DNA from 2 places in the Streptomyces sp. CY-1 genome. Region 1 is predicted to be linked to the other one. Evidence: riboswitches for the same ligand, from Rfam matches in the RefSeq annotation. Region 1 holds a riboswitch; the other holds the start of a gene.

Region 1 (7,557 bases):
GGGCCGACCTTGTGCGGGGACACGTCCAGACCGCGCTCCGCGAAGGCGGCCATGAGCCCCGCGGTGACCGTCGTCTTCCCGCTGCCGGAGGCGGGAGCCGCGATCACCAGACGCGGGATACTCACCACTCGATGCCTCGCTGGCCCTTCTGACCGGTGTCCATCGGATGCTTGACCTTGGACATGTCGGTGACCAGGTCGGCGAAGTCCACCAACTGCGCCGGTGCGTTACGCCCCGTGATGACGACGTGCTGCGTCCCGGGCCGGTCCCGCAGCACCGACACCACCTCGTCGGGGTCCACCCAGCCCCAGTGCATCGGATACGCGAACTCGTCCAGCACATAGAGCCGGTATGTCTCCGCCGCGAGATCGCGCTTGACCTGCTCCCAGCCCTCGCGTGCGGCCTCCTCGCTGGAAGCCATGTCGCGCTGGACCCACGACCAGCCCTCGCCCATCTTGTGCCATGCGACGGTCCCCCCTTCGCCCGAGTCGCCGAGGACGCGCAGCGCACGCTCCTCACCGACCCGCCATTTCGCGGACTTTACAAACTGGAATACACCGACCGGCCAGTTTTGGTTCCATGCCCGCAGCGCCAGCCCGAACGCCGCGGTCGACTTGCCCTTGCCCTGACCTGTGTGGACGAACACCAGCGGACGGTTGCGGCGCTGGCGGGTGGTCAGCCCGTCGTCCGGGACGACGGTCGGTTGTCCTTGCGGCATCAGGCGGCCCTCCGAGGGTTCGATACGGTTCGTACATCGCGCACCAGCGCGGTCACGCTGTCCGCGCGCAGCTCGTCCAGCGTCACCGGCGTGGCCCGCAGTTCACGGGCGAGCGCGCCCGCCAGCCCCAGCCGCACCGGCCCCGACTCGCAGTCCACCACCACCGAGGCGACCCCGTCGCCCGCGAGCATCCGCGCCGCGCGCCCGGCCCGCTCGACCGGCGTGGGCCCGCCGGACCGCTTCGCCTCCGTGGCCCGCCCGTCGGTCACCACGACCAGCAGCGGACGGCGTGCGGGATCCCGCAGCCGCTCCACCCGCAGCACCTCCCGCGCCTTCAACAGCCCGGCCGCCAGCGGCGTACGGCCGCCCGTCGGCAGCCGCTCCAGCCGCACGGCCGCCGCGTCCACCGACGAGGTGGGCGGCAGCGCCAGCTCGGCGTCCGAGCCCCGGAAGGTGATCAGCCCGACCTTGTCCCGCCGCTGGTAGGCGTCGAGCAGCAGCGACAGCACCGCGCCCTTGATCGCGCTCATCCGCGTCCGCGCGGCCATCGAGCCCGACGCGTCCACCACGAACAGCACGAGATTGCCCTCCCGGCCCTCGCGCACCGCCTCGCGCAGATCGTCCCGGCGCACCAGGAGCCCGGGACCGCGCCGTCCGCGCGCCCGCTGATGCGGGGCGGCCGCCCGGACCGTCGCCGTCAGATGCAGCGCGGAGAGCGTCCCCCGGGGGCGGCGCGCCCCGGTGGTGCGGCCGTGGGCGCTGCGGGCCCGCGACCGGCGCCCGGCCGCGCCCTCGCCCAGACCGGGGACGTCGAGCCGCCGGGTCCGGAACGGCTCGGCGGCGCCCACGGCCGCCCGCTCACCGCCGCCTCCGCCAGGACCTTCGTCCGCCCCGTCGTCGCCATCGGCCCGGGCGGAATCGGTCTCGCGATCGGCCGTCTCGTGCTCACCCGTGCGCTGGTCGGGAACGGACGGCTCGGGTGCGGCGGGCGGCGCCTGCTCCCCGGCCCCGTCGCCCGCGTCCTCCTGGGGACCGCCGCCGGGGCCGTCGGGGCCGCCCGGGCCGTCGTCCGGGCTGTCGGGGCCCTCCGGGCCCGGGTCGGGATCCGGCTCCGGCTCGTCCTCCTCGAACTGCCGCAGGATCTCGTCGAGTTTGTCCTCGTCGAGCCCCGGCGCGTCGAACGGAGCCCGCCGCCGGCGGTGGGGGAGCGACAGCAGCGCCGCCCCCCGTACGTCCTCGGTCCGCACATCGGTGCGTCCGGCCCAGGCGGCCAGCGCGGTCGCCGTACGGGCCGTCACGATGTCCGCGCGCATCCCGTCCACCTCGAACCCGGCGCACACCGCCGCGATCTGCCGCAGCGCGCGGTCGCCCAGCCGCACCCGCGGCAGCAGGGCGCGCGCCGCCGCTATGCGCTCCCGCAGGGCCTCCTCGTCCGCCGCCCAGCGCGCCGCGAACCCCTCGGGGTCCTCGTCGTAGGCCAGCCGCCGCCGCACCACCTCGACCCGCTCATCGGTGTCCCGGGACGCCGCGACCTCCACTGTGAGACCGAAGCGGTCCAGCAACTGCGGCCGCAGCTCGCCCTCTTCCGGGTTCATGGTGCCCACCAGCAGGAAGCGCGCCGCATGCCGTACGGACACCCCCTCGCGCTCCACGTAGGAGGCGCCCATGGCGGCCGCGTCGAGCAGCAGGTCGATCAGATGGTCGTGGAGCAGGTTGACCTCGTCGACGTAGAGCACCCCGCGGTGGGCGTCGGCGAGCAGTCCGGGCTCGAACGCCTTCACCCCCTCCGACAGCGCCCGCTCGATGTCGAGGGCGCCGACCAGGCGGTCCTCGGAGGCGCCCACGGGCAGTTCGACCATCCGCGCGGGGCGCGCCTCGCCGGTGTCCGGCTCATGGGGCCCGTCCGGGCAGGACGGGTCGGGCGCGGCCGGATCGCAGGAGAACCGGCACCCGGCCACCACGTCGACCGCGGGCAGCAGCGCCGCGATCGCTCTTACGGCGGTGCTCTTGGCCGTGCCCTTCTCCCCGCGCACCAGGACGCCGCCCACGGCGGGTGAGACGGCGTTGAGGAGCAGGCCGAGCCGCAGACCGTCCATGCCGACGATCGCGCTGAAGGGGTAGGTGGTGGTCACGCGGCGGTACCTCCTGGTGTGCGTGGGTGTCCCGGTCCGGTGTCGCTGTGGATGTCGGGGTGGGTCACGACGTCCCCCCTGGCGCCCCCGGAGGGACGAACGGCAGCCCCTCCGGGACGCCCTTCTCGATGAGCCGCAGCAGTGCGTCGGTGTCGGCGTGCTCCTCGATCAGGTCGCCGAGCCGGTCGAGCTGCTCCTCGCGCAGCTCGCCGAAGCGGGTGTCCGGGGCCGGTACGAACGCCCGGCCCGCGGCGGCGGCCACCCGGCGCAGGAACGCCCGCCGGAAGCCGTCGCTCTCCAGTGAGCCGTGCCAGTGGGTGCCCCACACCGAGCCCACCCGGCAGCCGTCCAGGAAGGGCTCCTCGGCCCCGTCGAGCAGCTCGGCGACCCCGTGGTGGATCTCGTAGCCCGCCACCCGCTCACCGAGCGCCTCGCCCACCGGCCGGGCCAGGGTCTTCTCCGCCGCGAACCGCACCCGCACCGGCAGCAGCCCGAGCCCGGCGACCGTCCCGGCCTTCGACTCGACCTCGTCCTCGATGCGCTCCCCGAGCACCTGGAAGCCACCGCAGACGCCCAGCACCGGACGGCCCTCGGCGGCCCGCCGGGCGATCGCGTCGGCGAGCCCGCGCTCGCGCAGCCACTCCAGCGCCCTTACGGTGCCCCGGGTGCCCGGCAGCACCACCAGATCGGCGTCGGCCAGCTCCTCGGGACGGTCCACGAACCGCACGATCACGCCCGGTTCGGCCGCCAGCGCGTCCACGTCCGTGAAGTTGGACATCAGCGGCACGGCGGCCACCGCGATCCGCAGGACGTCCGCGCCGTAAGGGGGCGCCACGACGCTCTCCCGCACCGCCCCGCGCAGCGACACCCGCAGCCCGTCCTCCTCGTCGATCCCCAGCCCGTGGGCGAACGGGAGCACACCGACGGTCGGGCGCCCGGTGAGGTCGCGCAGCATCTCCAGACCGGGCTCCAGAAGGCTCACATCGCCGCGGAACTTGTTCACCAGATAGCCGGCCACATGCCGTTGGTCCGCCGCCGACAGCAGCGCGGTGGTGCCGAAGAAGGACGCGAAGACGCCACCGCGGTCGATGTCCCCGACCACCACGACCGGAAGCCCGGCGGCGCGCGCCAGCCCCATGTTGACGATGTCGGTACGGCGCAGATTGATCTCGGCCGGGCTGCCCGCGCCCTCGCAGATCACCGCGTCATGGGTGCGCCGCAGCTCCTCCAGGCACTCCGTGACGGTCCCCAGCAGGGCCTCCCGCCCCGAGGGCCGCGGCTGCCCGGGGGAGGCCACGCCCGACGGCGGGTTCGCCGCCGGCTCCGAGCGCCCGAAGTACCCGCGCGCGCTCAGCTCGCCCACCGGCTTGCCCAGCAGCACCACTTGGCTGCTGCGGTCGCTGCCCGGCTTCAGCAGGACCGGGTTCATCAGCGCGCTCGGCTCGACGCGCGCGGCGGCGGCCTGCATGGCCTGCGCCCGCCCGATCTCCGCCCCCTCCCGGGTGACGAAGGAGTTGAGCGACATGTTCTGCGCCTTGAAGGGGGCCACGGTGACGCCCTTACGGGCGAGCCACCGGCAGATCCCGGCCGTCACGACGCTCTTGCCCGCGTCGGAGGTGGTGCCCGCGACGAGCAGCCCCCCGCCGCGCGCCCCGGAACCTTCCGTGCCGCCCTTACCGCGTATCCCGCTCATCCGCCGCCCCTTCCCAAGGCCCGGGGCCGCCCCGTCAACGCCCTCAGCACCGGCCGGGCCGCCATGGACACCCCGAGCGCCAGGACGCCGACGCGCCGCGACAGCCGTATCGCCCGCTCGATGTCGGCCGGTTCCACCGGCCGCCCGCCGGAGTTGAGCACCGGCCGGTGCTCGACCCGGCCGCCGTAGGTGAGGGTGCCGCCCAGCCGTACGCCGAGCGCGCCCGCGAACGACGCCTCCACGGGGCCCGCGTTGGGGCTCGGATGGCGCCGGCCGTCGCGCCGCCAGGCGCGCCGCGCACCGCGCGGATCGGGGCCGGTGAGGGTCGCCAGGACCGCCGTAAGGCGCGCACCGGGCCAGCCGGCCACATCGTCCAGCCGGGCCGCCGCCCAGCCGAACCGCCGGTAGCGCGGCGACTTGTGGCCCACCATGGCGTCCAGGGTGTTGACGGCGCGGAAGCCGATGAGCCCCGGCACGCCGCCCAGGGCCCCCCACACCAGCGCGCCCACGACGGCGTCGGAGGTGTTCTCGGCGACCGATTCGACGACCGCGCGGGCGATCTGCGGCCCGTCCAGCGCCTGCGGATCGCGCCCGCACAGATGCGGCAGCCGCTCCCGGGCGATCTCCAGGTCCCCCGCGGCCAGGGCCCCGCCGACGGCCCGTGCCTCACGGCCCAGCGTCGTGCCGCCCAGCACGGCCCAGGTGGCGGCGGCGGTCAGCGCGATCTCCGCGCCACCGCGCCCGCCCAGGGCCCGTACGGCGCGGGTCAGCAGCGCGGCACCGGCGGCCGCGCCGCCCGCGCACAACGCGGTGTGCAGGGCCCCGTAGCCGCGGTGGTCACGCCACAGCCGGCGCTCGGCGGCCGCGGCGGCGCGCCCGAACGCGGCGACCGGATGGCCGCGGCGCGGATCGCCCGTGGCGAGATCACCGAGGAAGCCGAGGGCCGCACCGCACGCGAACGAGGCGTGATCGGCACGCATCCGTCAGGCCGCCGTCACGCCTCGGCGCGACCATGCATGACCAAAGGGGCCGAAGGGGCCAGGGGAACCGAAGGGGCCGGAGGAGCCAGCGGGGACAGAGGAGGCTGGCGGCGTGGAGGTGCCGGGCATGGCGGTATGTCCTCACTCAGGGTCCGCGCCCTGGTTCGACGTGACCGGCGGTGAAAGTCTCCTGGCTCCCGGATCCGCGCCCCTCCCGGTCTTCCAGCCCCGCGTACGAAAGGAACCGTACGGTCGAGCCGTGACCCCATACAGGCGATGGGAGAGTGCTCCCCGGTGACAGTGGCGGGACCGCGCCGGATTCTCACCGGCTTCCTCTCCTGCCGCCGTTTGGCTCGGGAAGTCCACCATGGGCCGCGAATGGCCGTCAACTCGCATATGACCCTTGACGCCCGAGTGTGCCGAGCCCCACAGACACTGGCGGACATAAGGCGGCCGCCGGACGGTCGGCGCTGGTCAGCGCCACCATCCGGCGGCCGGTGGGTCGATGAGGACGCGAGCCTCAGGCGACGATCAGATAGATGCCGTACGCCACGGCCGCGGCGCACAGCGCGAAGCAGGCGTACGCCCCGGTGCGGGCGAGCGCGGAGGCGCCGACCCCGCCACCGGACACGGCGGCCGCGCCACCGGAGACGGCAGCCGCGCCGCCCTGCTCCGGCGCCGCCTTACGGGACGTCCCGAGGATGCCCAGGGTGAAGACGCCCACCATGCCGACCGTCACCACGAGGCTGACGCCGAAGACCTGGCCGAGGGCCGCCCAGTCGATGCTCATGTTCCATGGCTCCTTAGCGGGTGGTGCTGCTCGCGGCGGCGGGGGTGGGGGTCTGCTCGGGTGTGTGCTCGGCGATGCCGCTCTCGGGGGCGGCCTCGGCCGCGCTCTCGGGGGCGGCGGGCTTCGCACCCGCGGGCGGCGGGGCCACGGACCGCAGGGCGGCCGTGACGGCGCCCACCGGCTCCTGTGCGCCGACCTCGTTGACGTTGGTGTGGTCCACGGGCTTGCGGCGCGACAGCGCCCAGATCGCCCCGCAGGCCAGGACGGCGAGCACGGCCACCGCCGTGATCCCCGCGTTCCCCTGGTCGGCCAGCAGCGCGGCGCCGCCCGCCACCAGGCCCGCGGCCGGGAGGGTGAGCACCCAGGCGGCCACCATGCGGCCGGCGGTCGACCAGCGCACCACCGCGCCCTTACGGCCGACACCCGCACCCATCACGGCACCGGAGCAGACCTGGGTGGTGGACAGCGCGAAGCCGATGTGGGAGGAGGCGAGGATGACGGTCGCGGCGCCGGTCTGGGCGGCGAAGCCCTGCGGCGGCTGGATGTCGGTGATGCCCTTGCCCATGGTGCGGATGATGCGCCAGCCGCCCAGGTAGGTGCCGAGCGCGATGGCCAGGCCCGCCGAGACGATGACCCACAGCGGCGGGTCGGAGTCGGGTGCCACCACGCCCCCGGTGACCAGCGCCAGGGTGATCACGCCCATCGTCTTCTGGGCGTCGTTGGTGCCGTGGGCCAGCGAGACCAGGGCGGCCGAGGCGATCTGCCCCGCGCGGTAGCCCTTCGCGGTCTCCTCCGAAGAGCGGCCGCGGCCGAGCCGGTAGGTGAGCCGGGTGGCGGCCACCGTGGCGATGCCGGCCACGACCGGCGCGGCGACGGCGGGGATCAGGACCTTCATGACGATCGCGTCCCCGTTGACCCCGTCCAGGCCGACGGAGACCACGGTGGCGCCGATCAGGCCGCCGAACAGGGCGTGCGAGGAGCTGGAGGGGAGTCCGGCGAGCCAGGTCACCAGATTCCACAGGATCGCCCCGACCAGTCCCGCGAAGATCACTTCTGGTCGGATACCGGAGTCCTCGTCGACGATCCCGCCGGAGATGGTCTTGGCCACCTCCACGGACAGGAACGCGCCGACGAGATTGAGGACGGCCGACATCGCCACCGCCACCCTGGGACCGAGTGCTCCCGTGGAGATGGTGGTGGCCATGGCGTTAGCCGTGTCGTGGAAGCCGTTCGTGAAGTCGAAC
Region 2 (7,557 bases), 1.4 Mb from region 1:
CGGCTGGCGGGTGCACAGCCTCGGCGCCTTCACCGGCGGCGACCACGACTACACGATCACGGTGCTCTCGCAGGACAACGCCACGATGGACGACGGCATCGCCAACATCGAGGGCATCGCCCGCGCGGTCCACGAGAACCTCAACGCGCCCGCGTCCGGCGCTCAGTCGTAAGCAGCTTCGTTCGGGTCACCGCCACTGGCCGGACCCGTCTCGAAGGTCGTCCGATTCACCGGCCGGGGCCCTTTATGCGGGTCCCGGCCGTGTGCTGGTGAGCGACACCGAACTCCCCACCCGTCGACCACCTCGCGGACAGCCGCAGCCTGCACGATGCTGTACGCCGCGCCCTCGGGACGGGACGCGTCGTGGAGGTCACGCATGCAACTGCGCCAGTTGGAATACCTGGTCGCCCTCGCCCGCGAGCGCCACTTCGTCCGCGCGGCGGCCGCCTGCTATGTGTCCCAGCCGTCGCTGGCCGCCGCCATCCGCCGCCTTGAACACGAACTCGGTGTGCCGATCGTGCGCAGGGGACGACGGTACGAGGGGCTCACCCCGGAGGGCGAGGTGGTGCTGGCGTGGGCACACCGCATCCTCGCCGAGCGGGACGGGCTGCGGCAGGAGCTGTCGGCGTTGGGCGACGGCCTGACCGGTACCCTCCGCCTGGGAGTGATCCCCACCGCGATGCCCGCCGCGTCCCTCCTCACCAGCCCCTTCTGCGAAAGCCACCCGAGGGCCCGGGTGAGCATCGAGTCACTGTCCTCGATCGACATCACCCACGGGCTGGCCGAGTTCGAACTGGACGCGGCGATGACCTACCTCGACGACGACTCCCTGGGCGGCCTGCGCCGGCTCCCGCTGTACGAGGAGCGATACGTCACACCCGTCGACGGCTCGCTCGCCACCGCGGCCACGGCCCGCTGGGCGCAGGCGGCCGACCTCCCCCTGTGCCTGCTCGGCCCGCGGATGCGCAACCGCCGCATCATGGACGAGTGCTTCGCCGCCGACGGCGCCACCGTCACGCCCGCCATCGAGTCGGACAGCGTCGCCGGGCTGTACGCCCACCTGCCCGGCGGCCGCTGGTCCAGCGTGATCTCGCACGCCTGGCTGCATATGTTCGGCGTACCGGAGGGCATGCGGGTGGTGCCCCTGGAGGGGCCCGTGCACGGGCCGCGGGTCGGGCTGGTCACCGGCCCCGACGACCCGCCCTCCGTCCTCGCCGGGGCGCTGCTCACGGTGGCCCGGGAGGCCGACGTACGGCAGGCGCTGGACGAGCGCCTGCACACCTGCCTCAACGGACACGGGCGATAGCCGCCGACTATACGAGCATAGCGAGATTCGCTTTGACCAGGCCGTTCAGCGGCGAGGATGGTGAACCGCACCTGCCCACGTCACCTCCGACAAGGACGGCGACGGCTCGGTGTTCGACCGAGAGCCGCCCGATGCCGATGTCGTGATCTCGCAGCCGTTCTGGCCCGCGTACCTGACGTCCGAGCGCATCGCCGTCGCCAAGAACCTGAAGCTCGCCATCACCGCGGGCATCGGCTCCGACCACGTCGACCTCGACGCGGCGATCGCACACGGGGTGACGGTCGCCGAGGTGACGTACTCCAACAGCATCAGCGTCGCCGAGCACGTGGTGATGATGGCCCTGTCCCTGGTGCGGAACTATCTGCCCTCCCACCAGGTCGTTCTCGACGGCGGCTGGAACATCGCGGACTGCGTGGCCCGGCCATCAACGCGCCGCTGCACCCCGAGACCGAGGGCCTGTTCGGGGACGAACTGCTCGCCACGATGAAGCGCGGCGCGTACCTGATCAACACGGCCCGGGCCCGGATCGTGGACCGGGACGCCGTCGACCGTGCCCTGCGCAGCGGCCAGTTGGCGGGCTACGCGGGCGACGTCTGGTACCCGCAGCCCGCCCCCGCCGACCACCCCTGGCGCACCATGCCGCACCACGGGATGACCCCGCACATCTCCGGCTCCACCCTGTCCGCGCAGGCCCGTTACGCGGCGGGCACCCGCGAGATCCTGGAGTCCTGGCCCATGGGGCGGCCCATCCGCGACGAGTACCTGATCGTGGACGGGGGAGCACTCGCCGGAACCGGAGCGCACTCCTATTCCGTGACCAAGTAGGGGAGCGGCCACTGTCCGCGGGTGCCTGAGGCTGGAGTGGGCGTTCCGTCATCTGTTTGTATGTCCCCTGGACGGAGCGATTCAGGAGGTGGCGGACACGTGGTGTCCACGGAGAGTGTTCTCACGTTCGCGGCGATGTCGCTCTTGGTGATCGTGATCCCGGGGCCGAGTGTGCTGTTCGTGGTCGGCAGGGCCCTCGCCCACGGCCGCCGCACGGCGCTCGCGACGGTCCTCGGCAATGTGATCGGCTGCTACGCCCTGGTGGTCGCCGTGGCGTGGGGCCTCGGCGCGCTGGTGGAGAGCTCGGTGGCGCTGTTCATGGGCGTGAAGCTGGCAGGAGCGGCGTATCTCGTCTACCTGGGTGTGCAGGCGTTCCGGCACCGCAGGGAGATGCGCGTGGCGAACATGGACGCTCCGGCCGATGAGCGGCGTGGTGATCTGCGTTCGATCCTGGACGGCATTTTGGTGGGGGTCACCAACCCGAAGGGCATCGTCTTCTTCGCGGCGGTGCTGCCGCAGTTCGTCGACCACTCGGCGGGTCATGTTCCCGTCCAGATGATGGTGCTGGGCCTGGTCCCGGTCACCATCGGCCTGGTCACGGACACCTTGTGGGGCCTGGGCGCCTCGGCGGCCCGCTCCTGGTTCGCCCGCTCGGACCGCCGCCTCTCGATGGTCGGCGGGGCGGGCGGCCTCGCGATGATCGGCCTGGGTGTGACGGTGGCGGCGACCGGCCGCGCCGACTGAGGACTGCCTCATCCGGTTGCCGGGAAACGATCTAGCGGCCTACCGTCGGGCCCATGGCGGACGACGAACCCGCGCGCGCGGCACGGTTGCTGGATGCCCAGGCGAAGGCCGTACGGCTCTTCGCGGAGATCCAGGGGCGCGGGCTGGTGGCGCCGGGCGAGGGGGAGCGGGCGGTCAGCGACCGGATCCGGGACCTGGCGAACGAGATGTTCGGCACGACCCGGCACTGGCACAAGCGGATCGTGCGCTCGGGGCCGAACACGCTCCTGCCGTACCGGGAGAATCCGCCGGACCGGGTGATCGGCACGGACGACATCGTGTTCGCCGACCTCGGACCGATCTTCGAAGAGTACGAGGCCGACTTCGGCCGGACCTTCGTCCTCGGCGACGACCCGGTCAAGCGGCGGCTGCGGGACGATCTGCCCAAGGTCTTCGACGCGGGCAAGCGGTTCTTCGAAAGCGACCCGGAGATCACCGGGAAGCGGCTGCACGCCGAGGTGGACCGGCTGGCCGCCGGGGCCGGCTGGGAGCTGGGCGGCTGGCACGCCGGCCACCTGGTCGGGGAGTTCCCGCACGAGACGATCGACGGCGCGCGCGTGGAGTCGTACATCACGCCCGACAACGACACCCCGCTGCGGCACACCGACAAGGCCGGACGCCGCTGCCACTGGATCCTGGAGATCCACCTCGTCGACCGGGAACGCGAGTTCGGCGGCTTCTACGAGGAGCTGCTCACCCTGGGCTGATCCGGGCGGCGGGGCAGCAGTGTCACCGCGAGGGCCGGGACGGCGGCGAGGACGAGCCAGCGGGCGGCGGGCGGAAGGCCCAGGTCGAGCAGGGAGCCGGTGGCCGAGCTGCCGATGAGGACGATCAGGCCCGAGACGGACGACAGCGCCCCGGTGTAGAGGCCGAGCCGACCGTCCTCGGCGAGGTCGGGCACCCAGGCGCGGGCGGCCGGGACGACCAGCATCTGGCCGAGGGTGAGCAGCACGACGTAGCCCGCGGCGGGCAGCAATCCGACGGCGCCCGTCCAGGCGGCCGGGCGCGCGGCGGCCACGACCGCGAAACCGGCGGCGATGAGGAGCAGCCCGATGGTCATCGAGCGGCGCAGATCGAGCCGGTTGCCCGCCCAGTGGGTGACCGGGAGCTGGGCGAAGACGACCAGCAGGGAAGACAGGGCGAACAGCCACGACAGCGGCACCTGGGAGCCCGCCGCGCGCTCCACTTCGGCCGGGAGGGCCAGGTAGAGCTGGTTGTAGGCGAGCAGATAGGTGCCGTATGCGCAGCACAGGGCGAGGAATCGCCGGTTGCGCACCATCGCGCGGACGCCGCCCCGCTCCCGGTTACGGACCCGGCCCGGGATGTGCCGCGGCATCAGCCAGGCGTGCCCGGCGAGGACGAGGACGAAGACCCCGGCTCCGGCGAGGCACGCGGCGCGGAACTCCACGCCGAGCAGCAAACCGCCGAGGAGGGGACCGACGAAGGTACCGGCCTGGCCGGAGACGGTGAACAGGGCCAGGACCCGGGTGCGCGAACCGTGGCCCTCCTCCTCCCAGGCCACCGCCTGCCGGGCCACTTCGGATTCCACCGCGGGGGAGAACAGCGCGGCGGCGAAGCCGATCAGCAGCACCGCGCCGATCACCGCCCAGGTCCGCTCCGCGTAGCCGAGCCAGACGAAGCCCGCGATCCGCGCGGCACAGCCGGTCAGCACGACGGGGCGCACGCCGTAGCGGTCCACCAGCCAGCCGCCGACCACGAACAGCCCCTGCTGGCTGAAGGTCCGCAGACCGAGGACGAATCCGACCATCCATCCCGCCATGCCGATCGCGGTGCCCAGGTGCTCGGCGAGGAAGGGCAGGACCGCGAAGAAGCCGACGTTGAAGGCGAGTTGGGTCAGGATCAGCAGCCGCAGAAGCGGAGACAGATGCCTCCAGGTGCGCTCGCGCGGGGACTTCGGGGTCGGCGCCGTCCGGGCGGCTCGGCCGGTCAGGGCGCGGCGGATCAGGTCCGTCATGGGGTGTCGTCCGAGAGGGAGCCAAGACTGGTGCGCATCTTATGCATCAGCGCATCGTATGCAAGAAGCGCCGAGCACTTGCCGTGGCTTTTGGGCGGACGGAACCGCGTCACCGGCCGGGGGCGCCCGGGAACGGGTGTGCCTCGTCCGCCGTCACCGCGGTCCCGGCCCGTACACCGTGCAGGACGTGGGCGAGTACTTCCGCTCCGCGCACCACACGAGGGCCCGGGCGGTTGAAGTAGGCCGGCCCGTCCAGCACCCAGACCCGCCCGGCCCGTACGGCGGGCAGTTCCGTCCAGCCCGGGAGGCGGGTGAGGAGTTCCGTCTCGCGCAGGGTCCGTTCCGGCGGGAAGCCACACGGCAGGACCAGCACCACCTCCGGGCGGGCGGCGCGCACCGATTCCCAGGTCATCGGCTTGGTGTGCTCGCCGGACACGGCGAGCAGCGGTGCGCCGCCCGCGGCGCTGATCTGGTCGGGTACCCAGTGTCCGGCGGGCCACAGCGGGTCGAGCCATTCGATCGCCACGACCCGGGGCCGGGCGCGGCCCGCGACCGACCGGCGGATCCGCTCGAGGCGGTCGTGCAGCTCGGCCCGGCGCTGCTCGGCGCGCTCGCGCACGCCGAGCAGCTCACCCACGGTGACCAGGCAGTCCAGTACATCGTCGAGCGTGCGTGGCTCCAGGCTGAGGACGCGGGTGTCGGCGTCGAGCAGCCGGACGGCCCGGCTGACCCTCTCGTACGAGACGGCGCACACCTCGCACAGATCCTGGGTGAGCACCACGTCGGGGCCCAGGGCCGCGAGCGCTGCGGTGTCGAGGGTGTAGAGGGACGACCCGGAGTGCGTCGATCCGCCGACCGCGTCGGAGATCTCCCGGCTGGTGAGGGTGTTCTGGTCGAGGTCGGCTCCGGTGACCACGGGAACGGACGCCACGGTCCGCGGTGGCCAGTCGCATTCGTGCGTCCGGCCGACCAGGTGCTCGGCGAGTCCGAGTTCGGTGACGATGTCGGTCGCGGCGGGCAGCAGGGAGACGATGCGCATGCCGCGACCTTAGGGCCTGCCCGGGGCAGGCCCCGGCTCCCGCACCGTCCTCAGGACGTCCCGGCGCAGCGTCTCGCCAGGTGGGCGGTCTTGGCCATGAACGCGACACGCGGTACGGTCGGTGCGATATCGACGACGGTAAGACGGAAGCCGGTGGGAATCCGGCACGGTCGCGCCACTGTGAACCAGGGGTCCCGGATGGGATCTGTGGTGAGTCAGACCCGTAGCCGTCGTCCTGTGCACCACCGAGATGGGACGCGAACTCCCTTAAGGAGGGCCTGGTCATGGCGCAGCATGTCGCGCAGCCCACTGCCACCACCCCCGAACTGCCCGCCACGTTGCCGCTGAAGGCGATAGCTCCCTGGGCGGTCTTCTTCGGCATCCTGATGCTGGTCCTGCTGTATTTCGTCGGCGCCGAGCAGGGCGCCACCGCCGTTGTCTCCGGTGAGAACGTTCATGAGTGGGTGCATGACGCCCGTCATCTGCTCGGTTTCCCCTGCCACTGATGTGAGGGACGCCGCACAGTCATGAACTCCGCAATGGTGAGAAATCTGCTGATCCGGGGCATGCTCGCGGGTCTGGGGGCCGGTGTGCCGGCCCTGGTCGCCGCCTATTTCCTCGGTGAGCCGAACGTGGACCGTGCGATCAGCTTCGAGGGGGCCCACGCTCCCGCGCATGAGCATGAGGTCGAGCTGGTTTCGCGTGGTGTGCAGTCCACGGCCGGGCTGGCCACCGGTGTCCTGGTCTATGGGATCGCCTTCGGTGGTATCGCCGCTCTGGCGTATTGCGTGGCCCTGGGCCGTGTCGGCCGTTTCACGCCGCGGGCCACCGCGCTGTTGCTGTCGGGGTGTGCGCTGCTGGCGGTGTATGTGGTGCCGTTCCTGAAGTATCCGGCCAATCCGCCCGCGGTCGGTAACGCCGACACGATCGGTAAGCGTACGGCGCTGTACTTCCTGATGATGGTGCTCAGTGTGCTCCTGGCGGTGGGGGCCACGATGGTGGGCAAGCGGCTCGTGCCGAGGTTGGGTACCTGGTATGCGACCGTGGTGGCGGTGGCGGCGTTCGCCGTGGTGATCGGGGTGGCGTTTGCCTTCCTGCCTGTGGTCAATGAGGTGCCGGGGGACTTTCCCGCCACGGTGTTGTGGCGGTTCCGGTTGTCCGCGCTGGCCATGCAGGTGATTCTGTGGGGTGGGTTCGGTCTTCTCTTCGGTGAGCTTGCCGAGCGGTTGCTGAATCCCAGGCCCGCGACGGCCGATGAGAGCCGGACGGTGGCAACCGCCACGAACTGACGCCGACCGAGCAGGCCCAGCTTCTGGGCTGTGCGGCCGCCTGCCACGAAGTCCTGTCCGCGGCTACGCTCGGTCTCGTGATGAAGCGGTGGAAAGGCCACGTCATCCGTCATCCGCTCTGGGGCGCGGTGGAGTTGACCTTCGCATGGCATGCGGTGCTGCTGCTGTTCGCCGAGGTGATCCTGCCTCCGCTGGCGCCCTCGTGGTATCCGGATCTCGGCGCCACCCTGGTCAACGCGATCTGTGCCGCGGGGGTGTGGCTCGTCCTGTGGCGGTGGGGCTGGCTGCGCCGCTCCGCGGTGGCCGTACTCGGCCGTCCACGACGCTGGTGGCCGGCCGC

Evidence for each region. Region 1 has a riboswitch for cobalamin ahead of ACK1X7_RS13310 (cobalamin biosynthesis protein). Riboswitches for the same ligand answer to the same signal wherever they lie in the genome.
Region 2: another riboswitch for cobalamin. It lies ahead of ACK1X7_RS07080 (CbtB domain-containing protein); the one in region 1 lies ahead of ACK1X7_RS13310 (cobalamin biosynthesis protein).

The regions. Positions count from the first base shown of each region.
Region 1 covers NZ_CP178393.1:3,093,648-3,101,204, reverse strand. The annotation lists gene ACK1X7_RS13330 (cobyrinate a,c-diamide synthase) at 1-128, opposite strand, end outside; gene cobO (cob(I)yrinic acid a,c-diamide adenosyltransferase) at 122-718, opposite strand; gene ACK1X7_RS13320 (putative cobaltochelatase) at 718-2,850, opposite strand; gene ACK1X7_RS13315 (cobyric acid synthase) at 2,915-4,543, opposite strand; gene ACK1X7_RS13310 (cobalamin biosynthesis protein) at 4,540-5,523, opposite strand; cobalamin riboswitch at 5,688-5,905, opposite strand; gene ACK1X7_RS13305 (hypothetical protein) at 6,044-6,313, opposite strand; gene ACK1X7_RS13300 (inorganic phosphate transporter) at 6,327-7,557, opposite strand, start outside.
Region 2 covers NZ_CP178393.1:1,705,406-1,712,962, reverse strand. The annotation lists gene ACK1X7_RS07115 (serine hydrolase) at 1-172, shown strand, start outside; gene ACK1X7_RS07110 (LysR family transcriptional regulator) at 377-1,306, shown strand; partial or broken gene ACK1X7_RS07105 (NAD(P)-dependent oxidoreductase) at 1,386-2,131, shown strand; gene ACK1X7_RS07100 (LysE family translocator) at 2,231-2,875, shown strand; gene ACK1X7_RS07095 (M24 family metallopeptidase) at 2,929-3,621, shown strand; gene ACK1X7_RS07090 (MDR family MFS transporter) at 3,594-4,889, opposite strand; gene ACK1X7_RS07085 (cobalamin-binding protein) at 4,999-5,928, opposite strand; cobalamin riboswitch at 6,030-6,174, shown strand; gene ACK1X7_RS07080 (CbtB domain-containing protein) at 6,213-6,434, shown strand; gene ACK1X7_RS07075 (CbtA family protein) at 6,456-7,217, shown strand; gene ACK1X7_RS07070 (CPBP family intramembrane glutamic endopeptidase) at 7,298-7,557, shown strand, end outside.